3 regions of the Candidatus Pantoea rara genome follow, and region 3 is predicted to be linked to each of the others. Evidence: predicted binding sites of a transcription regulator. Region 3 holds the regulator's gene; each other region holds the start of a gene.
What was found. The regulator PurR, encoded in region 3, represses purine synthesis genes. The targets are predictions, from matches to a motif close to CANGCAAACGTTTGCNTG.
Positions count from the first base shown of each region.

Region 1: ACR8BF_RS00470 (nucleobase:cation symporter-2 family protein) is a predicted target of PurR. The motif match lies at 7,299-7,316, and genes of this name have one in related genera.
Region 2: pyrC (dihydroorotase) is a predicted target of PurR. The motif match lies at 3,756-3,773, and genes of this name have one in related genera.

Region 1 is NZ_CP194942.1:103,618-113,330, reverse strand. It holds gene ligB (NAD-dependent DNA ligase LigB) at 1-1,164, opposite strand, end outside; gene gmk (guanylate kinase) at 1,405-2,028, shown strand; gene rpoZ (DNA-directed RNA polymerase subunit omega) at 2,083-2,358, shown strand; gene spoT (bifunctional GTP diphosphokinase/guanosine-3',5'-bis pyrophosphate 3'-pyrophosphohydrolase) at 2,379-4,487, shown strand; gene trmH (tRNA (guanosine(18)-2'-O)-methyltransferase TrmH) at 4,490-5,188, shown strand; gene recG (ATP-dependent DNA helicase RecG) at 5,185-7,263, shown strand; gene ACR8BF_RS00470 (nucleobase:cation symporter-2 family protein) at 7,368-8,741, shown strand; gene ACR8BF_RS00465 (AsmA family protein) at 8,860-9,713, shown strand, end outside.
Region 2 is NZ_CP194942.1:2,483,769-2,493,481, reverse strand. It holds gene solA (N-methyl-L-tryptophan oxidase) at 214-1,326, opposite strand; gene bssS (biofilm formation regulator BssS) at 1,422-1,676, opposite strand; gene ACR8BF_RS11760 (hypothetical protein) at 1,923-2,195, opposite strand; gene dinI (DNA damage-inducible protein I) at 2,340-2,585, opposite strand; gene pyrC (dihydroorotase) at 2,648-3,691, opposite strand; gene ACR8BF_RS11745 (lipoprotein) at 3,827-4,390, opposite strand; gene grxB (glutaredoxin 2) at 4,505-5,152, opposite strand; gene rimJ (ribosomal protein S5-alanine N-acetyltransferase) at 5,451-6,041, shown strand; gene ACR8BF_RS11730 (YceH family protein) at 6,058-6,696, shown strand; gene ACR8BF_RS11725 (Gfo/Idh/MocA family protein) at 6,698-7,618, shown strand; gene murJ (murein biosynthesis integral membrane protein MurJ) at 7,740-9,278, shown strand; gene flgN (flagellar export chaperone FlgN) at 9,345-9,713, opposite strand, start outside.
Region 3 is NZ_CP194942.1:2,210,672-2,220,384, reverse strand. It holds gene cfa (cyclopropane fatty acyl phospholipid synthase) at 1-37, opposite strand, end outside; gene punC (purine nucleoside transporter PunC) at 347-1,549, opposite strand; gene punR (DNA-binding transcriptional activator PunR) at 1,657-2,562, shown strand; gene purR (HTH-type transcriptional repressor PurR) at 2,559-3,584, opposite strand; gene ACR8BF_RS10445 (YnhF family membrane protein) at 3,866-3,955, shown strand; gene ACR8BF_RS10440 (C40 family peptidase) at 4,002-4,811, opposite strand; gene ACR8BF_RS10435 (Grx4 family monothiol glutaredoxin) at 5,177-5,512, shown strand; gene rnt (ribonuclease T) at 5,556-6,224, opposite strand; gene gloA (lactoylglutathione lyase) at 6,345-6,752, opposite strand; gene ACR8BF_RS10420 (alkene reductase) at 6,869-7,966, opposite strand; gene ACR8BF_RS10415 (TetR/AcrR family transcriptional regulator) at 8,017-8,613, opposite strand; gene ACR8BF_RS10410 (DUF1289 domain-containing protein) at 8,788-9,027, shown strand; gene ACR8BF_RS10405 (aldo/keto reductase) at 9,096-9,713, shown strand, end outside.

The sequences.
Region 1 (9,713 bases), 1.8 Mb from region 3:
CACGCGCCAGATTACCCGCTCCAGCCGGGGAATCCCCTGACCCGCCAGACTCAGCGTGATCACATCGCCCGCCACAATATCACTCTCCTGCCAGCGACGAAGCGATCCAACATTGACCCGCCTGACCGTCTTATCATCCAGTTGCACCGGCTGCAGATTAAGTACTGCGGCTATTTTCCCGGTGCGGCCAATGGGAAAATCGACGGAGAGGACTTCAGCGCTGACTTCAGGAGGCTGATATTTCCAGGCAACGGCCCAGGTTCCCTCTCCCGGCAGCCAGTTTTTGCCCGCAGGTCGCAGGCTTTGATGAACCACCACGCCGTCAGTGACAAAGGGCAGCGCAGCATGAAACCAGCGCTCCCGCCAGCGTGCGACGTCCTCTTCATCTTTGACGCTGTAACTCCATTTTGCGGCAACGCCCAGCCCCCAGTGGCTGAGTTGTTCAAGGCGTTCTTTCATCGTGGCGGGGCCGTCAGGCCAGGCCCAGATGAAAACATCGAGCGAATTAAGCAGAGGAACCCGCTGCTTACTCATCATGGCTCCGGCCACCTGTGAGCGCGCATTTTTACCGCCATCAACCGCCTGTTGATGACCGGTCATCACCAGAAATAACTCACCCTGCAGCACAACTTCATCGAGACGGGTCTCGATGTGCAGCGGAATTGCCGGGATCCAGGCGGCTTTAGCCAGCCACTCCTCACCACGCAATCCGTCGCCACGGCTTAACAGCGAGACCAGCCTGCCGTGGCGATACACCAGTGAAACAGCAATACCATCAACTTTCGGCTGCACCCAGAGATCGTGCCGCCCCTGCATCCAGTAAGCCAGTGCCAGCTTGTTGTGCATCTTTTTTACGCCAGTATGGGCGACCGGATGCAGGTGCTTACCATTGCCCGGCAGTTGCGGTGCGTAAGCGATCGGAGAAGAGCTAAAGCAGTGCTGCCACTGATTCAGGCGCTGCTGCAGCGCGTCATAATCAGCGTCAGCCACCGGACTCTGCCCTTGTCGATAATAAGCGTCATCCCAGTGTTGCAGTTGTTGTTGCAGATGATGGATCTCTTCTGTCGCCCGGGAGGGTGTCCAGACCGGACAAACGGCGCTATGCGCAGGCCACAGGGCAAACCAAAGAACAACCGCAAACAGCGGCCAGCCGAATCCTTTCATAATCTCTCCTCTGACGTTTTGCTGTATTCAATATTAATGAGTTAGCGTCAGCCAGGAGTGATGTCAGGTTTCGGAAGGGAGGCCGTGACAATAAAGGTTTAATTTCAGCGGTCCGACAGTGATTTGCGCGCAGATGCGCAAAAGATTGGGTGTTGTCGCTGCGCAAACGCTGCGTGGCAATGGGAAGCTGTGTATACTGTGCAGGAAATCAACTCCGCTTTTAATCAATTCAAGAAAATCATGGCTCAAGGCACGCTCTATATTGTTTCTGCTCCCAGCGGTGCAGGAAAATCCAGCCTGATTCAGGCTCTGTTAAAGACCCAGCCGTTGTATGATACGCAGGTCTCTGTTTCGCACACGACGCGCGGTATGCGTCCGGGTGAAACCCATGGCGAACATTACTTTTTCGTTGAGAAACATGAATTTGAGCAGATGATCGCGGAAGACGCTTTCCTCGAACATGCCAGAGTTTTCGACAACTACTACGGTACGTCACGCCATGCTATTGAGCAGGTGCTGGCAACCGGCGTTGACGTGTTTCTCGACATTGACTGGCAGGGTGCGCAGCAAATCCGCGCTAAAATGCCTGGCGCACGCAGCATCTTTGTTTTGCCGCCTTCGAAAGAAGAGCTCGATCGCCGTCTGCGCGGTCGTGGCCAGGACAGCGAAGAAGTGATCGCGCGTCGCATGGCTCAGGCAGTAGCGGAAATGAGCCACTACGCCGAGTATGATTATTTAATTGTGAATGATGATTTCGATCTGGCGCTGTCCGATCTGAAAACCATTATTCGCGCAGAACGTCTGCGTATGGCGCGCCAGAAGGCGCGTCACGATGCGTTAATCAGCAAACTGTTGGCAGTCTGAATACAGTTTCAGTATGATGCGCAGTCATTTCTTCATCTGTGGAGTAGCACACCTATGGCACGCGTAACCGTTCAGGACGCAGTAGAAAAAGTTGGTAATCGTTTTGACCTGGTGTTGGTCGCTGCACGTCGTGCACGTCAGATGCAGGTTGGCGGCAAAGATCCGCTGGTTCCGGAAGAGAACGATAAACCTACCGTTATCGCCCTGCGCGAGATCGAAGAAGGTTTGGTCACCAATCAGATTTTAGATGTGCGTGATCGTCAGGAACAGCAAGAGCAGGAAGCCGCTGAGTTACAGGCCGTTACCGCTATCGCTGAAGGTCGTCGTTAACAGCCACCTGCAGGTCGCCCTTGTATCTGTTTGAAAGTCTCAATCAACTGATTGAAAAATACTTGCCAGAGGAGCAGATCAAGCGCCTCCAGCAAGCCTACCTTGTCGCACGTGATGCCCACGAGGGACAGACACGCTCCAGCGGTGAGCCTTATATCACCCATCCTGTTGCCGTGGCCTGTATTCTGGCGGAAATGAAGCTCGACCATGAAACCCTCATGGCCGCGCTGCTGCATGACGTGATCGAAGATACGCCTGCCACTTATCAGGACATGGAACAGCTGTTCGGTAAAAGTGTGGCAGAGCTGGTCGAAGGCGTTTCCAAGCTGGATAAGCTGAAGTTCCGCGACAAGAAAGAAGCGCAGGCAGAAAACTTCCGCAAGATGATTATGGCGATGGTGCAGGATATCCGCGTCATTCTCATCAAGCTGGCTGACCGCACCCACAATATGCGCACCCTTGGTGCATTACGCCCGGACAAGCGTCGCCGCATCGCGCTGGAGACGTTAGAGATTTACAGTCCGCTGGCGCACCGACTGGGTATTCACCATCTTAAAACAGAGCTGGAAGAGCTTGGTTTTGAGGCACTTTATCCGAATCGTTATCGGGTAATTAAAGAGGTGGTGAAAGCCGCGCGCGGTAATCGTAAAGAGATGATCCAGAAGATTCTTTCTGAGATCGATGGCCGTTTGCAGGAAGCGGGTATTCCCTGCCGCGTCAGTGGTCGCGAAAAGCATCTTTACTCGATCTACCGCAAAATGACGCTGAAAGAGCAGCGTTTTCACTCGATCATGGATATCTATGCCTTTCGCGTCATCGTGAAAGATCTGGATACCTGCTATCGCGTTCTGGGCCAGATGCACAGCCTGTATAAGCCGCGTCCGGGCCGCGTTAAAGATTACATCGCCATCCCCAAAGCTAACGGCTATCAATCACTCCATACTTCGATGATCGGCCCGCACGGCGTGCCGGTTGAAGTGCAGATTCGCACCGAGGATATGGATCAGATGGCGGAAATGGGGGTCGCTGCGCACTGGGCTTATAAACAGGCGGGCGAAAGTGGCACCACCGCACAGATTCGTGCTCAGCGCTGGTTACAAAGCCTGCTGGAACTACAGCAGAGTGCGGGCAGTTCCTTTGAATTTATTGAAAGCGTGAAGTCCGATCTCTTCCCGGATGAGATCTACGTCTTTACGCCTGAAGGCCGCATTGTTGAGCTGCCAACCGGTGCGACACCGGTAGACTTTGCCTATGCGGTTCACACCGATATTGGCCATGCCTGCGTCGGCGCACGCGTTGATCGCCAGCCTTATCCGCTGTCGCAATCCCTGACCAGCGGTCAGACGATTGAGATCATCACCGCGCCGGGCGCCCGTCCTAACGCTGCCTGGCTCAACTTTGTTGTCAGTTCCAAAGCCCGCGCCAAAATTCGCCAGCTGCTGAAAAACCTCAAGCGTGAAGACTCCGTCAATCTGGGTCGCCGCCTGCTCAGTCATGCGCTGGGCGGAAGCCGAAAACTGGCTGAAATTCCACCTGAGAATATCAGGCAGGAGCTGGATCGTATGAAGCTGACCTCGCTTGACGATCTGCTGGCGGAAATCGGTCTGGGTAATGCGATGAGCGTGGTGGTGGCGAAGAACCTGCTGCAGTCTGACAGCAACGTCATCAGCAGTAACAGCAAACGGGGTAAACTGCCAATCAAAGGCGCAGATGGCGTGTTGATTACCTTCGCCAAATGCTGCCGACCGATTCCTGGTGACCCGATTGTTGCCCATGTCAGTCCCGGAAAAGGTCTGGTGGTGCATCATGAATCCTGTCGGAATATTCGTGGTTACCAGAAAGAGCAGGAAAAATTCATGCCGGTCGAGTGGGATATCGTTACCGAGCAGGAGTTCGTGGCGGAAATTAAAGTCGACATGTTTAACCATCAGGGCGCGCTGGCTAATCTGACGGCAGCAATCAACACGGCCGGTTCCAATATTCAGAGCCTGAATACTGAAGAGCGTGATGGCCGCGTCTACAGTGCTTTCATCCGCCTGACCGCACGTGATCGCGTCCATCTGGCGAATATCATGCGTAAAATTCGCGTGATGCCCGATGTGATCAAAGTCCACCGTAACCGTAATTAGGCATGAACGATCAACGTTTTGCCCGAATTCAGGCGATGCTGGCACTCCGCCAGCACGACCTGACGGTCTGCATGGAGCAGGTGCATAAGCCACATAATGTTTCAGCGGTGATCCGCACAGCTGACGCCGTCGGCATCCATGAAGTGCATGCCGTCTGGCCGAGCCAGCGGATGCGTACTCAGGCTTCCGCATCTGCCGGAAGCAACAGCTGGGTGAAAGTGGTCACCCATCCCACCATCGGCGATGCCGTAAAACAGTTGAAACAGCAGAAGATGCAGGTGTTAGCCACCCATCTCTCCGCCGATGCTGTGGATTTCCGTGAGATCGATTATACCCTTCCGACCTGCATCCTTATGGGTCAGGAAAAAACCGGCATCACTGAAGAAGCCCTGGCGCTGGCCGATCGGCAGATCGTGATTCCAATGGTAGGTATGGTGCAGTCGCTGAATGTCTCGGTCGCCTGCGCGCTAATCCTCTATGAAGCCCAGCGGCAGCGGCAGAACGCCGGTCTTTACCTGCGCGATTACAGCCTGCTGGATGAAGATGAACAGCAACGCCTGCTGTTCGAAGGTGGATTCCCGGTGCTGGCGCGGGTCGCAAAGCAGAAAGGTCTACCCTATCCGCGCATTAATGCACAGGGTGAAGTCGACGCCGACCCCACCTGGTGGGCAACCATGCAGTCGACGGGTAAAAGAAGATGAAAGGCCGTCTGCTGGATGCCATCCCGCTCAGTACCCTGACCGGCGTCGGTGCCAGCCAGGCAGCTAAACTGGCCAAAATTGACCTGCACACCATTCAGGATCTCCTGCTCCATCTCCCCCTTCGCTACGAAGATCGCACCCAACTCTATGCCATTGACGATCTGCTGCCCGGTATCTGGGCCACAGTAGAAGGCGAAGTGCTGCACACTGATATCACCTTTGGGCGCCGCCGGATGATGGTGTGCCAGATCAGCGATGGTAGCGGCGTACTGACGATGCGCTTTTTTAATTTCAATGCCGGGATGAAGAACAACCTGTCGCCGGGACGTCGCGTCACCGCCTATGGTGAGATTAAGCGCGGTCAGCGTGGCGCTGAGATTATTCACCCTGAATACCGTATTCAGGGTGAACAGAGCAATGTGGCGCTGGAAGAGACCTTAACGCCGGTTTATCCCACCACCGAAGGCATTCGACAGGCCACACTGCGTAATCTCACTGACCAGGCACTCACGCTGCTGGAAAGCTGCCCGATTGCCGAGCTATTGCCGAAGGAGTTAAGCGGCGGCTTAATCAGTCTGCCTGATGCGCTGCGCACACTGCATCGTCCGCCGCCCGATCTCAGACTCAGCGAGCTGGAAAGTGGCCGTCATCCGGCACAGCGCAGATTAATTCTGGAAGAGCTGCTGGCGCACAACCTCAGCATGCTGGCGGTGCGTGCCGGTGCTCAGCGCTATTACGCATTGCCGATGCCGCCGCGACACAATCTCAGTGATCAGCTGCTGGCCGCGCTGCCTTTCTCACCAACCCATGCGCAGAAACGCGTGGTGGCGGAGATAGAGAAAGATCTGGCCAATGATTTCCCGATGATGCGACTGGTGCAGGGCGACGTCGGCTCGGGTAAGACACTGGTTGCTGCGCTCTCTGCGCTGAACGTTATCGCCCATGGCAAGCAGGTTGCGCTGATGGCGCCGACCGAACTGCTGGCTGAACAGCACGCCAGTAACTTCCGCCAGTGGTTTGCGCCACTGGGGATTGAAGTGGGCTGGCTGGCCGGAAAACAGAAAGGCAAAGCCCGCCAGGCACAGCAGGAAGCGATAGCCAGCGGTCAGGTGGCGATGGTCGTGGGCACACACGCTCTTTTTCAGGAGCAGGTACAGTTCAATGGTCTGGCGCTGGTCATTATTGATGAGCAGCACCGCTTCGGCGTCCACCAGCGACTGGCCTTGTGGGAAAAAGGCGAGGAGCAGGGTTTCCATCCGCATCAGTTGATCATGACCGCCACACCTATTCCGCGCACCCTGGCGATGACCGCTTACGCTGATCTCGACACCTCAACCATCGATGAGCTGCCGCCGGGACGTACTCCGGTGACCACCGTGGCCATCCCCGATACCCGACGTGACGAGATTGTGGCGCGTGTTGAGCATGCCTGCCGCGAAGGGCGTCAGGCTTACTGGGTCTGCACGCTGATTGAAGAGTCAGAACTACTGGAAGCACAGGCGGCAGAAGCCAGCTGGGAATCCCTGAAAACCGCGCTGCCCGACTTAAACATCGGACTGGTGCATGGCCGCATGAAGCCTGCGGAAAAACAGGCGGTAATGCAGGCGTTTAAAGCGAATGAACTCCAGCTGCTGGTCGCGACGACCGTAATTGAGGTCGGCGTGGACGTGCCGAATGCCAGCCTGATGATTATCGAAAACCCTGAGCGATTAGGGCTGGCGCAGTTGCATCAGTTGCGAGGCCGTGTGGGTCGTGGTGCTGTGGCATCGCACTGTGTGCTGCTCTACAAAGCGCCGCTGAGCAAGACAGCGCAGAAGCGTTTGCAGGTGCTGCGCGACAGCAATGACGGCTTTGTTATTGCCCAGTTCGATCTGGAGATTCGCGGACCGGGTGAACTGCTGGGCACACGTCAGACCGGTAATGCCGAATTTAAAGTGGCCGACCTGCTGCGCGATGCGGCGATGGTGCCGGAAGTTCAGCGTGTGGCGCGCCACATCCACCAGCACTATCCCGAGCAGGCCAGCGCCCTGATCGAACGCTGGCTGCCAGAAAACACCCGTTTTACCAACGTCTGAATGATATCCCTTCGAGTCGGCTTTTATATCCATGCCGGGCAAACGATTGCTTTTGCCCGGCGGATGATTACAATCGCCACATTATTTTTTGGGAAGAACAGACGATGTCCACCAATCCTCAGCCAGACCAGCCTTCCGCCACGCAAAGCGAACTGATTTATCGTCTTGAAGATCGTCCACCTCTGCCGCAAACATTGTTTGCCGCGGGTCAGCATCTGCTGGCGATGTTTGTTGCGGTTATCACACCCGCCATTCTGATCTGTCAGGCGCTGGGCCTGCCCGCAGAAGATACCCGGCACGTTATCAGCATGTCGCTGTTTGCTTCGGGCGTGGCATCACTGCTGCAAATCAAAACCTGGGGGCCGGTGGGTTCGGGCCTGCTGTCGATTCAGGGCACCAGCTTCAACTTCGTCACGCCTTTGATAATGGGTGGTATGGCGCTGAAAAATGGCGGCGCTGACGTGCCCACCATGATGGCGGCGCTATTTGGCACGCTGATGGTGGCTTCCTGTACCGAAATGGTGCTGTCACGCGTATTGCATCTGGCTCGCCGGATTATTACGCCACTGGTTTCCGGTATCGTGGTGATGATTATTGGGCTGTCGCTGATTCAGGTGGGACTGACCTCAATTGGCGGCGGTTTCAGCGCGATGAACGACCATACTTTTGGCGCGCCAAAAAATCTGATGCTGGCCGGCGCCGTGCTGCTGGTGATCGTGCTACTTAACCGGCAGAAGAACCCCTACCTGCGCGTTGCCTCCCTGGTGATTGCGATGGCCGTGGGCTATCTGCTGGCCTGGGCGATGGGCATGCTGCCTGCAGCCGGTATCCCCGATAATCAGCCGCTGATTGTAGTGCCGACCCCGCTCTATTACGGACTGGGATTCGACTGGAATCTCCTCATCCCGCTGATGCTGGTGTTTATGGTGACCTCCCTGGAGACCATCGGTGATATCACCGCCACTTCAGATGTGTCAGAGCAGCCAGTCAGCGGCCCCCTCTATATGAAACGCCTGAAAGGCGGCGTGCTGGCGAACGGCCTCAACTCTTTTGTCTCCGCGCTGTTTAATACCTTCCCTAACTCCTGCTTTGGTCAGAACAATGGTGTGATTCAGTTAACCGGCGTAGCCAGCCGCTACGTGGGCTTTGTTGTTGCGCTGATGCTGATTGTGCTGGGGCTGTTCCCGGCGGTGAGCGGTCTGGTGCAGATGATCCCTGAACCGGTACTCGGCGGCGCAACCATTGTGATGTTCGGTACCATCGCCGCCTCGGGTGTTCGCATTGTGTCACGCGAGCCGCTTAACCGCCGCGCCATTATGATTATCGCGCTGTCACTGGCGGTAGGCCTGGGCGTTTCCCAGCAGCCGCTGATCCTGCAGTTTGCGCCTGACTGGCTGAAAACCCTGCTCTCTTCAGGCATTGCGGCAGGTGGCATTACCGCAATCGTGCTTAACCTGATTTTTCCGCAAGAGAAGTAAGGCCACAGGCAGGCTTCGGCCTGCCTGCTAATTATTCGGATTTACATCCAGGCTGTTGAGCTGTAACGGTAATTCAGGCATAACAACCTCTCACCGGATTTAACTCGGGAAGGATGCTATGAAATTTCTTGGAAAGTTTTTCCTCACCTTACTTTTGCTGCTGCTTTTCACCCTGGTCGTGATCTATGTACTGCTGCAGACACAGTGGGGTGCAGGCTGGTTTAGCCGTTGGGTGAGCGACAAAACCGAATGGCATCTCTCCCTGAGTAAAATTGAACACAATTTCTCCTCTCCCTCTCACATCATTCTGGATGACTTCAGCTTTGGTCATGATGGGCAGCCTGCGGTGCTGGTTGCGAAACGTGTTGATCTCGGTCTGGCACTGATTCAGTTCAGCGATCCGTTCCATTTCAGCAGTCTTGAGCTGCGCGATGGAGAAGTCAATCTGGCCAATCTCGCACCAGGCAGCGCGCTACCGATTCAAGCCGATCGCCTGCAACTTAATAATATGCGCATCGACAGCCCCAACAGCGCATTACCGCTGTTTGCTCAGCAGGTTAATGGCGGCATTTTGCCGTGGAAACCCACAGCCCTGGATATGCTGGGTCGCGATGCCCGCTTCCAGATGAGTGCAGGTAGCATGACGCTGAATAAGGTACCGGGTGAAAACGTCCTGATTCAGGGGAGTGTTTCTCAGGGGCGGATGCGCTTTGACAATATTGGTGCCGATCTGGCGCGTGGCTCCATGACCGGTAACGGTGAGCGCGATGCCCAGGGCAACTGGAAAATTAATCAGCTGCGACTGAACGACATTCGTCTGCAGACCACCAGCAGCCTGAAAGATTTCCTGCGTAGCCTGCAGGTTGTTCCCTCTATTGCCATTACACGACTCGACATGACCGATGCCCGTCTGCAGGGGCCTGACTGGGCGGTGACGGATCTGGATCTGACACTGAGAAACGTTAGCTGGCA
Region 2 (9,713 bases), 270 kb from region 3:
ATTTCTGTTACTGATGTGAAAAGGTTGAATAAAAATGACCAGAGATACGCAATATTATTGAATAAGTTTTTTTGACGGGAGGATGGTCAACGCAAAAAGGCGGGAATTAACGATAAGGGCGAAATAACGCAGGACTGTTATGTCAGCAATCTTCAGTTTCCGTCAATTAGTGTCATTCGGGTGGCAGCAGCCTGATGCCACCCGTTTTCAGAATCAGAAGCGTGAAAGGCTGAAAGGCGCCAGATCAAATGAGAACGGTTTTTGCTGGGCAAACTCTGCAGCCAGTTCGCCTAATACGCTGGCAAATTTAAACCCGTGCCCGCTGAGGCCGGTAATTAATAAGCGATCAGGTTCACCCGGCAGCGTATCAATAATAAAGTCTTCATCCGGGCTGAAATCGTAGCTGCAGGCTTCGCCATGCAGACAGACACCCACGCCAGGTAAAAACTGACGGAGGAAACCAAAGTCTTCACTGCCATCGGCGGCTACCGCGCCAAAAGGTTTACGATCCTCAGGCTGCTGCATCAGTTGACCGCCATCATGACGCCCCACTTTCAGTGCGTTGTTATCCGCCGGGAAGCCATAAAACTGGCTGCCATCCGCCATTTCCACGGTAAAGCCGGGAAATTTATTGTTTTCGCTGTAGCGGCCATCGGCCTGATACCAGGCAAACACTTTGCGGGTCGGTGCTACAGGCAGACCAGGCACTAATTTGCCAACCCAGGTTCCGGCACTGACCAGCATTTTGCGGCCCCGGTAGATACCATCCAGGGTGGTGACCTGCTGCAGATCGCCATCACGACCCAGTTCAGAGACCGGGCAGTTAAACAGCTGCGCACAGCCCGCCTGTTCCGCCAGCTGGATCCAGCTGCGAACGGCCTGCTCACACTTCAGATAGCCGGAATCAGGCTCAAAGACGCCCAGATAGCCGTCAGGCACGTTGATTTGCGGCCAGCGCTTGCGCACTTCATCGGGCTGCATTATCTCAACGTTGAGCTGCCAGCGGGAGGCGCTGTCGATTACGTTCTGGATAAAGGACGACTGAACAGGCGCAAGGTTAAGTACGCCACTGCGATGCATGATGCGCTCACCGGCACGCTGTTCCAGCTCATCCCACAGCGTCTGCGCCCGCAGGACCAGGGGAACATAGCGTTCGCCTTCACCGTAGGCGTGACGAATCAGACGGCTCTCGCCATGATGCGTGCCCTGATTGTGGGGAGGATGGGCGCTGTCAATCATAAGGACTGATAAACCAGCCTGGGTGGCATAGTAGCCTGCCGCCGCGCCCACTGAGCCGCTGCCGACAACGATAAGATCATAAATCATGGTAACTACGCTCTAAAGGGACAGATAATCAAAAGCATACCAGAAACAGAAACGAAAAAGGCACCCCTGAGGGCGCCTCTTGAATGCGGCAGAAATTAATGCTTTTTGAGGAGTCGTTCTATCTGCTCGGCTGATTCTATCTTGGCGATACCCGCTTCGAGAATCGAGATAAATTGCCTTGCCACATCCGTTGTCAGCCAGTAAGTCGGGCCAACATCCGCTTCTTCTTCTTTTTGATCCTGCGACGATAGCGAGTGCAGGCGGATCATCATGGCGTCATAGCTATCAACGGTACTGATATCCCAGCCCACCAGCGGATGAGTCTGAATAACGTCTTTTCTTCTGTCCATTATAACCTCCTTATTACTCGTTAAACGAAGTGCATGGTGAGGTTCAATGCGGCTTTTTTATTCCAATAGCAAAACTATTATAACAGTAAACCAGGGAATCATTGCTTTAAAAAGGCCGTGAGTCAGCTTCTCACAGAATATTTACGTTTGAAAGGCGGGGAGGAAAAAATAAAATGCCTGGCGGGCAGGCATTTTAATCACTATTCAATGGGCAGGCAAATAGCGGGTTAAGCCGCGTGAGCATGCTTACAATGTCGGGGTTTCAGGTACGATACCGCCGCCGCGTTTCTGCAGGGTTTCTGCAAGACGGGCAAAGTGCTGCTGAAGCTGTTCATCATGGTTTTGATTTTGGGCTTCCAGCGACAGATTGTGCACCAGCAGCTGACTGGCACGATCGTCAAGACAGAAAATCAGACTGGAAAAAGCATTTTCCAGCACCGTCAAACGACGCTGTTGATCACCAATCAGTGCTAACAACTCACCAAAGGTCATCGCCTCTTCCGGTTTATCAGTAGTCATGGTGCGCACCTCCTGTTATGCGTGACGAGCGCAAGGATAGGGCATTGATCATTAAGAGTCTAGATGCAGCGAGAGGGAAGTGCGAGAGGGGAGAAAAGATAAAAAAACCGGGTGGCGACACCCGGAAAAAAAGCACAGTGGCGGTTAATCAGTAATGAACCAGTCATCAGCACTTTCCCACGTCTGTTGCAGGATTTCGCTGATCTGGTCGCGCGTCTCTTTTCCACCGCCCAGCACGCTGAGATTATTGGCACTGGCATAACGAACCTTGACGTGATTGGTCGAGTCAGGGAACTGTTCATCAATGCGGCGCGATAATTCATCGCTTAACGCTTCAATCGCGCCAGCAGGAAGAGGTCGGGTATTGGATACGGTAATTTCAACGCGCATAATAGCCTCCGGTTAAGATGCTGTATATATTTACAGTGTTGGCGCGCCGGAGGCAAGTAAAATTATGCGATGCGCCAGTTGAGTGTTTCACCCGCCAGGAACGGCACCAGGGCGTGGCTGCCGAGCGCGATTGATTCAGGCACCTGCCAGGGCTCACGGACCAGCGTAATTGTCCCTTCATTCAGCGGCAGGCCGTAAAAACGCGGGCCATTCTCAGAACAGAACGCTTCGAAATGTTCCAGTGCGTTCAGCTCTTCAAAAACGGTGGCGTAGGCGGGCAACGATGTCGGCGCATTAAAAACGCCCGCACAGCCGCAGCTGGCTTCTTTGAGATGACGCAGATGCGGCGCGGTGTCGGTGCCGAGGAAGAAGCGTGGATTACCGCCTGCTACCACTTTGCGCAGCGCCTCCTGATGCACGTTGCGCTTAAGGATAGGCAGGCAGTAGAGGTGCGGACGAATACCGCCCACCAGCATGTGGTTACGGTTAAACATCAGATGCTGCGGTGTAATCGTTGCGCCCAGCGTCTCATCGGCATCAGCGACATAGTCAGCGGCGTCCTGAGTGGTGATATGCTCCATCACCACCTTCAGTGCCGGAAACTGGCTGCGCAGAGGCACCATGACGGTTTCAATAAACCGCGCTTCGCGGTCAAAGATGTCGATATGTGCATCGGTGACTTCGCCGTGGATCAGCAACGGCATACCGAGTTTTTGCATCCGCTCCAGCACGCGGGCAATCGACGCGATATTGGTTACGCCATGGCTGGAGTTAGTGGTGGCGTGCGCTGGGTAGAGTTTAGCCGCGGTGAACAGACCCGTGGTGAAACCGCGCTCAAGCTCATCAGGATCCAGCGAGTCAGTCAGATAGCAGGTCATCAGCGGCGTAAAGGCGTGATCGGCGGGCAGCGCCGCCAGGATGCGGTCGCGGTACGCTTCACCTGCCGTCACGCTGGTCACCGGTGGCACCAGGTTAGGCATCACAATGGCACGACCATTCACCGCGCTGGTATAGGGCAGGACCGTGTTGAGCATCTCATCGTCACGCAGATGAATATGCCAGTCGTCAGGGCGACGCAGGGTTAGTTTCTGAGGTTGTGCTGTCATCAGTGAAGCTCCGGCAGAAGGGAAACAAAAGGCATGTTTTGGCCGGGGTCTAAGCATAAGGATTCAGGCAACCGTTTGCACCTGCTTTTTATGCTGACAAAGAAAATCCGCGCCAGGTGGCGCGGAGATCGGGGGTTACTGCGTAAAGGGGATGACGAGTTCGCCGGGTTTCACTTCCAGCCCTTTGGCAAACTTCTTCGCCAGCGACTCGCCTTTACTGCGGTCAGCACTCAGGACGTATGCCGGAGTCTGATCGAAATAGCCTTTCAGCGACTGATTCAGGTAAGGCGTCAGCGTCTTCATGATTGAGGCCATTTTTTCCGGGGCAACCTGCGCATCAATAATCTCCAGATCGCGCAGATAGATGGCGCCCTGCTGCTGATCATAGACCGGCTGAGCACGCATTTTCAGTTGCATATCCGCCTGCTGAGGACCAAACAGTGAAGTCACGTTGATTTTAGCGCTGCCGGAGAGCGTTACTTTACCCGGATCTTCACGGCCAATCTGACTGGTCAGGTTGTTCAGCACGATGTGTGCGTTAACCAGTCCGGAGACGCCAATATCTTTCTCGTAGTTGTTATGCTTCTGCAGGGCCTGATTCACTTCCTGTTCGCTGATCGTGTACTGCGTCAGTTGATTACAGCCACTCACCAACAGCACGACCAACAGGGCCGTCAGCCCGAAAAATGCCTTTTTCATCGTTTTTATCCTGAATATCAGAGCCAGTAAACAGGCCATAGCCTGCCTGAATGCGTGGCGGGTGTCATCAGGAAAGAGATGAGAAACGCCGCAGCGTCTCTCATCGCGGCAGGGTTAGTGGGCCATCGAGGAGAGCAGATTCACCTGCGTTTGTTTGGCCATATTATCGCGGTAGTCAGCAACCCGTGCAGGCCAGTCGATACCGGCCACCAGCGTCAGTGAACGTAGCAGGGGAAAGAGATTAAAATCATCTTCTGACAGCTCGCCGTTCACCGCATTGGGCTGTTCGATTAAATTGTCCAGCTTACGCAGGTCCTGGCTGACATTTTTAATCAGCCCGGCCGAGTGACTTTTCAGCGCGTCAAAATCACCGATGCTTGCCTGCTTTTTGGTACGGAAATAGTTACGCGCATCCGGGGTGGCGAATTCGGCAAACGCGGCATCTGCAATACGCGGCAGCAGCAGCTTATTAACGTAGCTGTTCATGTGACGCAGCCAGTCGCCAATCGCCGGGTTCAGCGCGCCGGTGATCAGCGGTTCACGATCCTGCTGATCGATATAATGCACAATCTCCATGCTTTCAGGCATCGCGCTGCCATCCTGCTTCTGCAGAATCGGTGCCATTTTCTGACCAATCAGTCTTTTCGGCGTCTCTTCATCGTCGTTGAGCATTACCACCAGCTCAACCGGCTTGTTTTTCAGGCCAAAAATCATTCGCGCTTTAACACAGAAAGGGCAGTGGTCATAGATATAGAGCTTCATCCTGATCTCCCGGGTTTAGAGGTTTACTGTTTAACAGAGTGAATAAATTCGTCCTGTTTTCGGGCTCATAAAAAGTATGGAAGAGATTACCCCACAGGGCAAACCGGCTTGCCTGATGCGTGACAGGATGGGTGGCTGAAGCAGACAGCTCCTTTTGTTAAGCGCTGTGATAACAGAACAAAATCAATCTCTTTATGGCGAAACCGCTGTAACGTTTTACCGCAGCCCAGGCGGCGGTTATAGTGAAAGCCGGGTAATGACGGCTCAGCTCTATCAGCCATTGATTTCAGGAGTCAGGATGTTTGGCTATCGTTCTGCCGCGCCCAGGGTGCGACTCACCACCGATCGTCTGGTGGTCCGTCTGGTTCACGAACGTGATGCCTGGCGAATGGCAGATTACTATTCGGAAAACCGCCTGTTTTTAAAACCCTGGGAACCGGTGCGCGATGACAGCCACTGCTACCCGTCGGGCTGGCAGGCACGGCTCGGGCTGATTTCCGACATGCATAAACAGGGAACGGCCTTCTATTTCATTCTCATGGACAGCGATGAAACCGAAGTGCGGGGCGTGGCGAACTTCAGCAACGTGCTGCGTGGATCGTTTCACGCCTGTTACCTCGGCTATTCACTGGGTGAAAAGTGGCAGGGACAGGGTCTGATGTTTGAAGCGTTGCAGGCGGCTATCCGCTATATGCAGCGCCAGCAGCATATTCACCGCATCATGGCGAACTACATGCCGCATAACCAGCGCAGCGGCGATCTGCTGGCGCGACTCGGGTTTGAGAAAGAGGGTTACGCCAAAGACTATCTGCTCATCGACGGGCGCTGGCAGGATCACGTGCTGACAGCCTTAACCCTGCGGGAATGGACGCCTGATCGGCGTGGATAAAAATGAGGATGCGAGCATGAAGAGGGTTTTATCGGCGCAGGCAATGCGCGTGCTGGGCTGCCTGCTGGAGAAGCAGGTGACGACGCCGGAACAGTATCCGCTGTCACTAAACGGTGTCGTGGTAGCCTGTAACCAGAAATCGAACCGCGAGCCGGTGATGGAACTGAGTGAAAGCGAGGTACAGAATCAGCTCGACCTGCTGGAAAAACGGCATCTCATCACCGCCAGCAGCGCCGCCGGACAGCGGGTGGTGAAATATGAGCAGCGTTTCTGTAACTCCGCGTTTGGCACGCTACAGCTCAACAGCGCAGAATTTGCCGTGCTGACCCTGCTGCTATTGCGCGGCCCCCAGACGCCGGGCGAGTTACGCACCCGCAGCGGTCGTCTGCACGAGTTCAGTGACGTCAGCGAAGTTGAGCAGACACTGGAAGGCCTGATGCAGCGCGACGACAGCGCTCAGGTGATCCGTCTGGCGCGTGAGCCTGGCAAGCGTGAAAGCCGCTTTATACATCTGCTGGGTGATGAAAGTGATCAGCCGCAGGCCGCTGACGCGCCGGAAGAGCAGGGCGATCTGGCGGCACGCGTTGCCACCCTGGAGCAGCAGGTCACCGAGCTTCAGGCCCAACTCACCCAACTACTGCAATCGGAGAGCTGAGATGACAATACGTATTGGCGTGGTGGGATTAGGGGGGATCGCCCAGAAAGCCTGGCTGCCGGTGCTGTCGGCGGCGACAGACTGGACGCTGGTGGGCGCATTTTCTCCGAACCAGACCAAAGCGCGTCCGATCTGTGACCACTATCGCATGCAATGTTTTAGTTCGCTGAATGATCTGGCGGCTGCCTGTGACGCGATTTTTGTGCATAGCAGCACCGCCACGCACTATGAAGTGGTCAGGGCGCTGCTGCTGGCAGGAAAAGATGTCTGCGTCGATAAGCCGCTGGCCGAAACCCTGGAGCAGGCTGAAGCGCTGGTGGCGCTGGCGGAAAAACGGCAGCGTAAACTGATGGTGGCCTTTAACCGCCGGTTCGCCCCACGCTATCAGCAGCTGCGGGTGGAGATGGCTGACGCCGCCTCTCTGCGGATTGAAAAGCACCGTAGCGACAGCGTCGGCCCCCAGGATCTCCGTTTTACCCTGCTCGACGACTATCTGCATGTGGTGGACACCGCACTCTGGCTGGGCGGTAAGCCGTTGCGCCAGGTTCAGGGACGCATCGACACCAACGAACAGGGCCAGATGCTTTATGCCGAGCACCATTTCAGCATTGAAGGATTAACGATCACCACCAGCATGCATCGGCGCGCAGGTAGTCAGCGCGAGAGGATCAGCGCGGTGTGCAATGGTAAGTGCATTGACATCAGTGAGATGCGCGACTGGCAGGAAGAAAGCAGCGGTGGCCTGCTGATCACGCCACCACCCGCCTGGCAGAGCCATCTGACCCAGCGAGGTTTCACTGGTGCAGTCCGCCATTTTATCGACTGTGTACAAAATCAGACGAAGCCTGAAACCAGCGGTGAGCAGGCACTGATGGCGCAGCGTGTGGTGGAAAAACTGTGGCGTGAGGCGACCCGCGAATAACGCCTTGTAACACTCCGTGCTGGTCATTTCCCTCCGTGGCAGTAGACTGTCGCCGGGCATCCTCAGGAGCCCGCGCTAATTCTCCTTTTTTGCCGATTCTTTTCAGGATGCGCCGTCAATTATGAATTTGTTGAAATCGCTGGCAGCGGTCAGTTCAATGACCCTGTTTTCCCGCGTACTGGGCTTTGCCCGTGATGCCATCGTGGCGCGGGTGTTTGGCGCCGGAATGGCGACCGATGCGTTCTTTGTTGCGTTTAAACTTCCCAATCTGCTGCGGCGTATTTTTGCTGAGGGCGCATTTTCTCAGGCCTTCGTGCCGATTCTGGCTGAATACAAAAGTAAGCAGGGCGAAGAGGCGACCAGACTCTTCCTGGCTTACGTCTCGGGCCTGCTGACGCTGGCGCTGGCGCTGGTCACTGTGGCGGGCATGATCGCTGCGCCCTGGGTCATCATGGTTACGGCTCCCGGCTTTGCCGACAGTCCCGATAAGTTCGCGCTGACCAGCTCGCTGCTGCGGGTGACCTTCCCCTACATTATGCTGATTTCGCTGGCGTCGCTGGCGGGTGCAGTGCTGAACACCTGGAATCGCTTCTCGGTGCCAGCCTTTGCGCCGACCCTGCTGAACGTCAGCATGATTGGCTTTGCGCTGTTTGCCGCGCCACACTTCCATCCACCGGTTATGGCGCTGGCCTGGGCTGTGGTGGCGGGTGGTGTGTTGCAACTCGGCTATCAGCTGCCACACCTGAAGAAACTCGGGATGCTGGTGCTGCCGCGTCTGAATCTGCGTGACGCGGGCGTCTGGCGGGTTATGCGTCAGATGGGCCCCGCCATTCTGGGTGTCTCGGTCAGCCAGATCTCGCTAATCATCAACACCATCTTCGCCTCGTTCCTGGTTTCAGGTTCAGTTTCCTGGATGTACTACGCCGACCGCCTGATGGAGTTCCCTTCCGGCGTGCTGGGCGTGGCACTGGGCACCATTCTCCTGCCGTCGCTGGCCAAAAGCTTCGCCAGCGGCAACCATGATGAATATTCACGACTGATGGACTGGGGTCTGCGCCTTTGCTTCCTGCTGGCGCTGCCAAGTGCTGTTGCGCTGGGGATGCTCTCCGGCCCGCTGACTGTAGCGCTGTTCCAGTACGGTAAATTCAATGCTTTTGATGCCCTGATGACGCAGCGCGCCCTGATTGCCTACTCCGTCGGACTGATGGGGCTGATCGTGGTCAAGGTGCTGGCACCGGGCTTCTATTCCCGCCAGGACATCAAAACCCCGGTTAAGATCGCGATTATCACGCTGATCATGACGCAGTTAATGAACCTGGCGTTCATTGGCCCGCTAAAACATGCCGGTCTGTCACTGTCGATTGGCCTGGCGGCCTGCCTGAATGCGGGGCTACTCTACTGGCAACTGCGTAAGCAGAAGATCTTTATGCCACAGCCGGGCTGGAGTAGCTTCCTGATCCGCCTGCTGATCGCGGTGGTGGTGATGGCCGGCGCGCTGTTTGCGATGCTGCAGTGGATGCCCGCATGGGAGCAGGGAACGATGCTGTGGCGACTGCTGCGTCTGGCGGCGGTCTGTGCCGTGGGCGGCGGGGCTTATTTCCTGGCGCTGGGGCTGCTGGGCTTCCGGCTGCGCGACTATGCACGGCGCACGACTGTGTAAGTCAGGGCCTTAAATCAGACAAAAAAATCCCGCACAAGGCGGGATTTTTTTACGCGACTTTCTGGCTCAGGCTTTACGGCTTAACGTTGCCTGACCTTTACCCATGCCATCCGGGCCATAAAAGGCCTGGGTCTGATGTGGCTTCAGTACTTCAAGCGCATTTTCGGTGTAGCGAATCTGATGTTGCAGCAGCATGCCATTATGGACATTGGCATCCTGCAGGCGACGGGAGTGCTGCTGGATACTTTCCCAGCGGCGCGCCATGTCGTTCTGCCCACGATAAGGTGCCGATGTCGCATGACTCTGTTCAGCGGTGCGGCGCATCTCATCCAGATAGTTCAGCGTGCTGAGCAGCGCGCTTTTGTCCTCGGTGATACGCTGCAGCAGGTTACTGTTAATGTTTCCGGCAGCCAGTTGCTGCTGCTCTTCTTCCAG
Region 3 (9,713 bases):
CTTCTGGGCTCACTGCGTCTGCATACGATGAACTCATAGCTTTTCCACCACCTGTCCAATCTGAACCTGAACAAAGAGTAGCCAATTTCGTCAGGCATTGAGAAACGTTACGGATGACTCCGCACACCGGTTATTGTGTGATACAGAGGACTGGAATAGCCTGCAGCAGGTCGGTAGGGTGAGAATAACGCGCGCGAATACCGTCCCGGCAACAGGGTGCCAATCAGATTATTACGTTATTATATTGTTGATTTATTACAGATTTGTTGACCCGGATGAGTATATTCTCACGCGGGTCAATATTCAATAACTTATTGTTAGGATGCTAACTAAAAAAGTCACTGTGTTAATGATTATCCTGGCAGGCAGGTTGCGCAGAGGCAACAACAGTTTGTGCGCTTGCGGCACGCTGCATGGCGTAACCGATCAGCGCGAGCACAATAGTCGCCGTCATGATGAGTGTGGTGGTAAACAGCGCCTGAGTTAATCCGGCCGATACCGCCAGGCTGGCGGCGAAACAAAGTCCTAACTGAAGAGTATTTTGCAGCGCAGCCGCTTTGCCGGTGGCATCCGGAAAGGGCATCAGCGCACTGGAAACCACAATCGGATAGATCGCACCGTTAGCCAGCGCCATGCCGCAGAACGGAACCATCAGGCTCACCAGCGTGCTGTTGCCTGCAAGTGCAACAGCAAACAGCGCCAGAATGCTCAGGCTGTAGATGCTCAGCAGCCAGGGCAGCAACTGTGCGCCGTTAAAGCGGTTGAGCAGGGCGCGACAGCCGAAGCCGCCAATCAGGAAGGCGAGTGTCTGTGGCACATAGCTCAGGCCGATATCGGCGGGCGAAAGACCCAGCTCCGCCAGAATAAATGGCGAGCCAGTCAGCCAGGCAAAGAAGCTAGCGGAACAGGCGGAGTAGATCAGCACGTTGCCGCTGTAGATCCGGGATTTCAGCAGTGTGAAAAAGCCGGGTTGCGCCCTTTTTTCACCTGCGGCTTTGCGAACGGTAGGCAGACGCAGCGTGGTCAGAATCAGCGCTACCGCAATCAGGGTCAGCACCAGGAAAATCGAACGCCAGTGGAAATGGCCGATCAGCCAGGCGCCCAGCAACGGGGCCAGCGCCGGAGAGAGCGCAACCAGCGGCATAATGGTGGCGAAGACTTTGTTGGCGCGCGCGGCAGGGTAGCGATCCACCACCAGCGCCTGCCAGCTCACAGCCGCAGAACAGACGCCAATCGCCTGCACAAAGCGCAGCGCCAGCATCAGATAAATATCATTTACCCACAGCATGCCCGCACAGCCGACGCCAAACATAGCCAGTCCGGCCAGCAGCACAGGTTTACGGCCAATGCGATCGGAGAGCGGTCCCCAGAAAAGCTGACCGACGGCGAAACCTCCCAGAAAGAGACTCATACTGGCGCTGATCAGGCCGGGTGAGGTGTTAAAGGTTTGCTGCATCGCACCAAAGGCGGGCAGGTACATATCCGTGGCTAAAAAGCCGAGCATGCTCAGCAGGGCAAGGTAAGGCATAAATCCTTTATTCGACAACATCTCATTCTCATTTTTGCAGGATAAACGCGGCAGAGTGTAAAAGGTGCGTTTGCTGCTGTGAAACGGTAATATTTGCCGATTGCTGTTAAAATTTTTGAAGGCAGATTATGTGGTCAGAATATGCATTGGAAGTGGTTGACGCGGTTGCGCGTGGAGGGAGCTTCAGCGCCGCCGCGCAGGAGCTCCATCGGGTACCCTCTGCCATCAGCTATACGGTGCGCCAGCTGGAAAACTGGCTGGCAGTACCGCTGTTTGAACGTCAGCATCGCGAAGTGGTCCTGACCCCGGCGGGCGAGCATTTTGTCCGGGAAGGGCGAAGCGTCATCAAAAAAATGCTTGCCACACGGCGACAGTGTCAGCAGCTGGCCAACGGCTGGCGCGGGCACCTCAGCATTGCCGTTGACCGTATCGCCAAACCTCAGCGAACCCGGCAACTTGTCAAAGATTTCTATCGCCATTTTCCCGATATGGAGCTGATCATTCATTATGAAGTCTTTAACGGCGTCTGGGATGCGCTCGCCGATGGACGGGTAGAAGTGGCCATTGGGGCCACCCAGGCGATTCCGGTGGGCGGACGTTTTGCGTTTCGTGATATGGGCACCCTCAACTGGCGCTGCGTAGTTGCACCCGATCACCCACTGACACAGGCGAGCCAGATTGATGACGATACGCTGCGTAGCTGGCCTTCGCTGGTGCTGGAAGATACCTCGCGTGCGCTGCCGCGCCGTATGACGTGGACGTTAGATAATCAGCGCAGACTGGTGGTGCCGGAATGGCAAACCGGGCTGGAGTGCGTGCAGGCGGGATTGTGTGTGGCGATGGTGCCGGGACATCTTGCAAGGCCACTGCTCGACTGCGGCGATCTGGTTGAACTGACCTTGCCGGTGGCGTTTCCGGACAGCCCCTGCTGTGTTAGCTGGGCCGAGGATCGCGCATCACCGGCGACAGGCTGGCTACTCAGCTATCTGGGTGATGCGCAAACGCTTAATCAGGAGTGGTTAAGCGAGGATTAACGGCGATAGTCACGGAACGGACCATCGGCCACGGAACGGCGCTCTATCAGCGTAGGGTGGACTTCAATCGTTTGTGACACTTCACGCTTACTGGTGATGCGGTCCAGCAGCATATCCAGCGCTTTCTCACCCAGCTGGGCTTTAGGCTGATGCACGGTGGTCAGAGCCGGCGCGAAGTAGCGGGCGTTGCGCACATTGTCGTAGCCGATTACCGAAATATCCTGAGGCACACGCAAACCCATCTCGTCGGCAGCGCAAATCGCGCCCATCGCCATGATGTCACCACCGCAGAACACCGCCGTCGGACGCTGTTTCTGTGACAGGATCTGCTGCATCGCCTGATAGCCCGACTCCGGCTCAAAATCACCCTGCACAATCCACTCGGCGCGCGGCAGAATACCCGCTTCTTCCAGTGCCTTCAGGAAACCGGCATGACGTCCACCTCCGGTGTTACGCTCCATCTGACCGGGAATAGCACCAATATCCCGGTGTCCACGTTCAATCAGATAGCGTCCCGCCAGATAGCCGCCCTGAAAAGCATTATCGAGTACCGTGTCGGTGAAGTCGGCGCGCGACTCGCCCCAGTCCATCACCACCATCGGAATATTGCGGTTCTCTTCCAGCATCTGCAGCAGATCATCCGGATATTCAGAGCACATCACCAGCAGACCATCGACGCGTTTCTGCGCCATCATGCTGAGGTAGGCGCGCTGTTTTTGCAGATCGTTATGCGCATTACCCAGAATCAACGTATAGCCTTTGTCAAAACAGTGATTTTCAACCGCTTCAATAATTTCAGCGAAATAGGGCGCTTCGCTGGAGGTGGCAAGCAGGCCCAGCGTCCTGGTATGGTTCACTTTCAGGCTGCGTGCAACGGCGCTCGGCGAGTAGTGCAGTTCTTTGATCGCCTGCCAGACCGCGTTACGCGTTTCTTCAGCGACAAAGCGGGTTTTATTGATGACGTGCGAAACGGTGGTCGTTGAGACGCCGGCGCGTTTCGCCACATCTTTAATTGTTGCCATGAAAATCGGACTCCAGTGCTTATCTAACTCTATGATAAGCGTAGTGTTAAACGTTTGCGTCTGCTCAGGGGTTTTTTACGCAAAAATGCAGCTTTCCGGCTCGTAAACTGGCCTGGGGCGATGAATAAACGCTGTAAAAGATGCGCAAACGGAATCAGAGTTGCGCGCGTTGCGCAACAAAGGCGGGATTCTAACAAGGCTGGACGGATAAAACGAGATTTTTACCGGGCTGTGTGGGAAAATGCCATATCCCTACACATTGTGTGACTAAGGAGCAAGCAATGAGTACCGATCTTAAACTGGCGTTAATGACCACCGTGGGCTGTCTGCTGATGATTGTGGCCTTTAGTTTTACCGCCATTCTGCACTAATAAAAAAGCCGGGAATATCCCGGCTTTTTTCTGCCTGTAATGCTGCTCAGCGTATGGTTTTTGGCGTCATCACCCGACGAGCGCCGATGTAGTGGCGCTGCCAGTAATCTTCACCTAATGCGCTGATCTGAATATCTTTGCCGGTACGTGGCGACTGGATAAATTTGCCATCGCCCAGGTAAACGCCAACATGATCCGCAGTACCGCGCCCATTAATACGGAAGAAGACCAGATCACCTTTCTCCAGCGACTCACGCTTGATTGGCGCAGCGTCACGCAGGTGATACATCTCGTTAGCGGTACGGGGGATCTTAAACTTGACCAGATCTTTATAGGCGTACCAGACCAGACCACTGCAATCGAAACCGGTATGCGGTGACGTGCCACCCCACTGATACGGTTTACCCAACTGACCCATCAGCTTGGTCATCGCCGTTTCGCGCGCCTTCTGGTAGCGCTGACGGTGAGATTTGCTCATCTTAATTGTACCAGGCTCGCTGGCGGTGACCTCAGCCGTTTTCAGCAGACGCTCATGACCATAGCGTTTCTTCTCTTTATTTTTTTCTTTGGTTTTGCTGATACGGGCAGTTTTGAGCGAGGTCTTCTTAGCAGGCGTCTGTTTAGCGGTGAGTTCAACTTTTTTCTGTTTTTTAGTTTTGAGTTTTTGAACAGGGCTGAGGCGAGTCTTTTTCGTCACCGTTTTCACCTGGCGACGCTTGCGGCGCTCATCGTCGCGCGCACTCTTTTTTTCTGCTTTATGCGTACTGACGTTCACCGGCGCGTGCGGTGAAGCAGCAGCGACGTTGAAAAACAGTTGCGCAAAGGCCAGCATGAAAAGCGTAATGATTAAACGCATAGTCCGTTGATTAGTTAAGTTGTCAGGGCCACTACGCACCGCGACAAAGTTGAGATTAATCTGATCCAGGATCAGCGCCCAGGCCATTCTAGTCCAGTTCGTTTAAAAACTGTAATGCCTTTTAATATTAATCTTTGCAACCCACGTAATCGCGCTGAAAATGAACATTTTCAGCGTCTTATATCAACGAAATTATTACGAATTATTAAACTGTTACCAGCTGTTAATAATCATGAATTAAAGCGTCCCGAAGCAGGACTTAACAATGATGGCGATTTAATCGGGCAGCGGTCAAAATCTCGTTTTCAGTCAGGCTGCGAAGTCGCTACAATAAACAAACACGAAGTGACGAATTAAGGAAGGCAATAATGAGTACTGTAGAAAAAATTCAGCGCCAGATCGCAGAAAACCCGATCCTGCTGTACATGAAAGGTTCCCCGAAACTGCCTAGCTGTGGTTTCTCTGCTCAGGCGGTCCAGGCGCTGTCAGCCTGTGGTGAGCGTTTTGCTTACGTGGATATTCTGCAGAACCCGGATATTCGTGCCGAGATGCCGAAATTCGCTAACTGGCCAACCTTCCCGCAGCTGTGGGTCGATGGCGAGCTGGTCGGTGGATGCGACATCATCGTTGAGATGTTACAACGTGGTGAACTGCAGACGCTGATTAAAGAGACTGCAGAGAAGTTTAAAGAAGCAGAATAAAAAAAGGCCGACATCACGTCGGCCTTTCTCATTGCGGCATCCCTTATGCGGATGTCGTGGCTTCTGTATCACCTTCCGCAAAGGGCAGTGGCCAGCCACCTAACCGTTTCCAGCGGTTCACCAGCTCGCAGAACAGCGTCGCCGTCTGCTGCGTGTCATAGAGCGCCGAATGCGCCTGCGTACTGTCAAACTCCATTCCTGCCGCAATACAGGCTTTCGCCAGCACCGTCTGACCCAGCACCAGTCCGCTCAGAGCCGCGGTATCAAAAGTGGCAAACGGGTGAAACGGATTACGCTTCAGGCTGGCACGTTCTGCTGCCGCTGACATAAAGTTCAGGTCGAAGGTGGCATTATGCGCCACCATAATGGCGCGATTGCAGCCGCTGTCTTTAATGCCTTTACGCACCATTTTGAAAATGGCGTGCAGCGCTTCATATTCACTCACTGCACCGCGCAGCGGATTACTCGGGTCGATACCGGTAAAAGCCAGCGCTTCCGGATGCAGCAGCGATCCAACAAAAGGTTCAACGTTGAAGTGCAGCGTCTGGTCAATCTGAATCCATCCCTCTTCATCCATTTTCAGCGTGATAGCGGCAATCTCCAGTAACGCATCGGTTTGCGCGTTGAAACCGGCGGTTTCGACGTCGATCACCACCGGATAGAAGCCACGGAAACGTTGATTGAGTGCATTGGGGGAATTCGATTCAGACATCAGGATCTCGTTGCAGAAAAAGGGCAGCGCGTATTATGGCAAAAAACGGGGCCGGGTGCAGCAGATGAAGCGAAGAGAAGGGGATTCAGCCCACCCGGACGGGCAGGCTGAGGAGCAGGTTTAGTTGCCCAGGCCGTTGCCGGCATCTTTATTTTCGATCAGCTCGATTTTGTAGCCATCGGGATCTTCAACAAAGGCAATAATGGTGGAGCCGCCTTTAACCGGGCCGGCTTCACGCGTCACGTTGCCGCCATCTTTGCGGATACGTTCGCAGGCCGCTGCTGCGTCATCAACGCCCAGCGCAATATGACCATAAGCATTACCGAGGTCATACTTATCGACGCCCCAGTTGTAGGTCAGCTCGATCACTGCACCTTCGCTCTCGTCGGTGTAGCCCACAAAGGCCAGGGTATATTTATATTCGGTGTTTTCGCTCTGACGCAGCACGCGCATGCCCAGCACACGGGTATAGAAGTCGATAGAACGTTGCAGATCGCCAACGCGCAGCATGGTATGAAGTAAACGCATAACATCCTCTTTAAAATAAAACGCCATCGCCGGATGACCCAGGCGATAAGTATAGCGATGAAAATCGCCGTTGAATAATGGCTGCCGCCATCGTCCCGTACGGCAGCCCAAAACGGTTACAGCGTCGGGTAGTCGATATAACCTTCAGCGCCGCCGCCGTAGAAGCTTTCCGGACGCTGTGGATTGAGTGGGGCATCCTGCTGCAGGCGCTCAACCAGATCCGGGTTAGCGATGTAATCACGACCAAACGCAACCGCATCGATCAGACCGCGACCGATCAGATCGTCCGCTTTCTCAACTGTGTAGGCACCGGCACCAATGATGGCACCCGGGAAGAGATCACGCACTTTCTGACGGAAGGCGTCGGTGTAAGGCTGACCACCGGCCCAGTCTGGCTCTGAAAGGTGCAAATAGGCAATGTTGCGTTTCGCCAGCTCTGCGATGTACCACAGCGCCGCTTCTTCTTCATCCGGGCCGTTGTCCAGATTCTGGAAGCTGCCGATTGGCGAGACGCGAATACCAATACGATCGGCTGACCAGTTAGCGATGACCGCATCAACCACTTCCAGCGCAAAGCGACCGCGTTTTTCGATGCTGCCGCCATATTCATCGGTACGCTGGTTTGAATCTGGCGCCAGGAACTGATGAATCAGGTAGCCGTGCGCGGAGTGCAGCTCAAGCAGGTCAAAGTCGGCTTCACGCGCGTTAGCCGCAGCCTGACCAAAATCTGCCACGATCTGCTGAATCTCGGGCACAGTCAGTTCACGTGGCGTCGAAGTATCTTCGCGATAAACGCTGCCATCTTCAGCACGCAGTGAAGTACGGGTGCCTGCGGCAATCGCCGATGGAGCGACGGGGGCTTTGCCTTCCGGCTGCACGCTGTTGTGAGAGATACGACCGGTATGCCATAACTGTACTGCGGTGTGACCGCCAGCCTGATGCACACCTTCGTTAATCGCTTTCCATGCCGCAATCTGTGGCTGTGTATGTAAGCCCGGCGCACCGGCATAGCCCTTCGCCTGGAAAGAGATCTGGGTCGCTTCGGTGATAATCAGCCCTGCGCTGGCACGCTGGCGGTAATATTCCGCCATCATCGGGGTAGGGATGTCGCCTGGCTCAATGCTGCGCAGACGGGTCAGCGGTGCCATGAATACGCGGTTTGGGACGGTAATTGCGCCGACTTTCAGCGGACGAAACAGCTGGGTACTCGCCATAATAGCTCCTGATTAGTAGACCAGTCGTCTACAAGCATGTTTTTTAAAAATCAGTGAATTTTAAGCCACTGTTCGATGGTACTGAGTGCCAGACGCAGTGGCTGCGCCTCGCGGGAAATTTTGCTCTGCAGACTGGCGCCGAGCCACAACAGCGACAGTAATTCTGCCATTTGCGCGGGAGGCTGGGGCAGGTTCAGCGTCTCCTGCTGCTCTGCAGCGATGAGTGTCCGGGCGTAGAGCGCAGTGATCTTCGCCGCGCCCTGCTGCAATGCGTCACGCATTGGCTCAGAGAGATCGCACACTTCAGCGGAGACTTTGACGCCCAGACAGCCAACAATATGGCCCTGCTCCACAAACAGCTCAACGGCAGCACGAAAGTGATTAAGCAGGCGCTCACGCGGCGTGCCGCTGGTCTGATTAAGCTGTAACGCTACATCCTGCAGGAAACGCGCAAAGTAGCGTTCCAGTAACGCCACGCCAAACGCCTCTTTAGAGCGGAAATAGTAGTAGAAGGAGCCTTTCGGCACCGCCGCCTGCGTCAGCAGTTCGCTGAGGCCCATTCCGGTAAAGCCGCGCTGCAGACAGAGTTGCTCACCTGTCTGGAGCAGGTGTTCGCGGGTTTCATTGCGTTGTAGCGTCTTATTCATAGCAACGAGGTTAGTAGACCAGTCGGTCTAATGCAACCTTGCACCAGGCGTTTGGCACAGAGTGTTCACCTGTCCATGAAAGAAAGGGATAATTGTGACCGGCCAGGGCGTACTTCCTGTGTAAACAGGCTACGCTTTTTAGTTAACTATTTATTCTGTGAATCCGGAGTCGTGGTGGCCGAGCAGCTTGAGTTTTTCCCGGTTCCCAGTCCCTGTCGCGGCATCTGCCAGACGGATGCGCGCGGCTACTGCCTGGGATGTTTACGCAGCCGCGATGAGCGGTTCAACTGGCTTCGCTTCAGCGATGCCCAGAAGCGTGAGGTCATCCGACTCTGTCAGCAGCGTCGTCAGCGTCTGCAGCGGCAGCAGAAAGGCGACGAACCGCCCGAACCGCAACAGCCGGAGTTATTCTGACGACGTTGCGCTTTCCGTTATACTCTCTGACACATTAATTACAGCCCACGCGCAACAGGGAGAACGTCATGTTAGAACCGCAAGCCATCGCCTCACAGGGGCCCGATTTTTCACCGCTGATTATGGGGTATTGGCGTCTGATGGAGTGGGGTATGTCGCCTCAGGAGCGGGTCGCGTTTATTGAGCACCATCTGGAGCTGGGTATTACAACTGTTGATCATGCGGACATCTACGGTGATTACCAGTGTGAGGCGGCCTTTGGCGAGGCACTGAAACTGGCACCCGGACTGCGCGACCAGCTACAGATTGTGACCAAGTGCGGCATTGCCACCCGCGCCCGGCCTGAGCACCAGATTGGTCATTACATTACTGATAAACGTCATATCCTGCAGAGTGCTGAAAACTCATTACGCCATTTCCACACCGATCGGCTCGATTTGCTGCTCATCCATCGGCCCGATCCGCTGATGGCGGCTGATGAGGTCGCTGAAGCCTTTATGGCGCTGCATCACAGCGGCAAGGTTCTGCATTTTGGCGTCTCCAACTTCACACCATCACAGTTTTCCCTGCTGCAATCCCGTCTGCCGTTCTCGCTGGTGACGAATCAGCTTGAGATCTCACCGGTTCAGCAAAGCGTGCTGCTTGATGGATCGCTGGATCAGTGTCAGCAGCTGCGCATTCGTCCG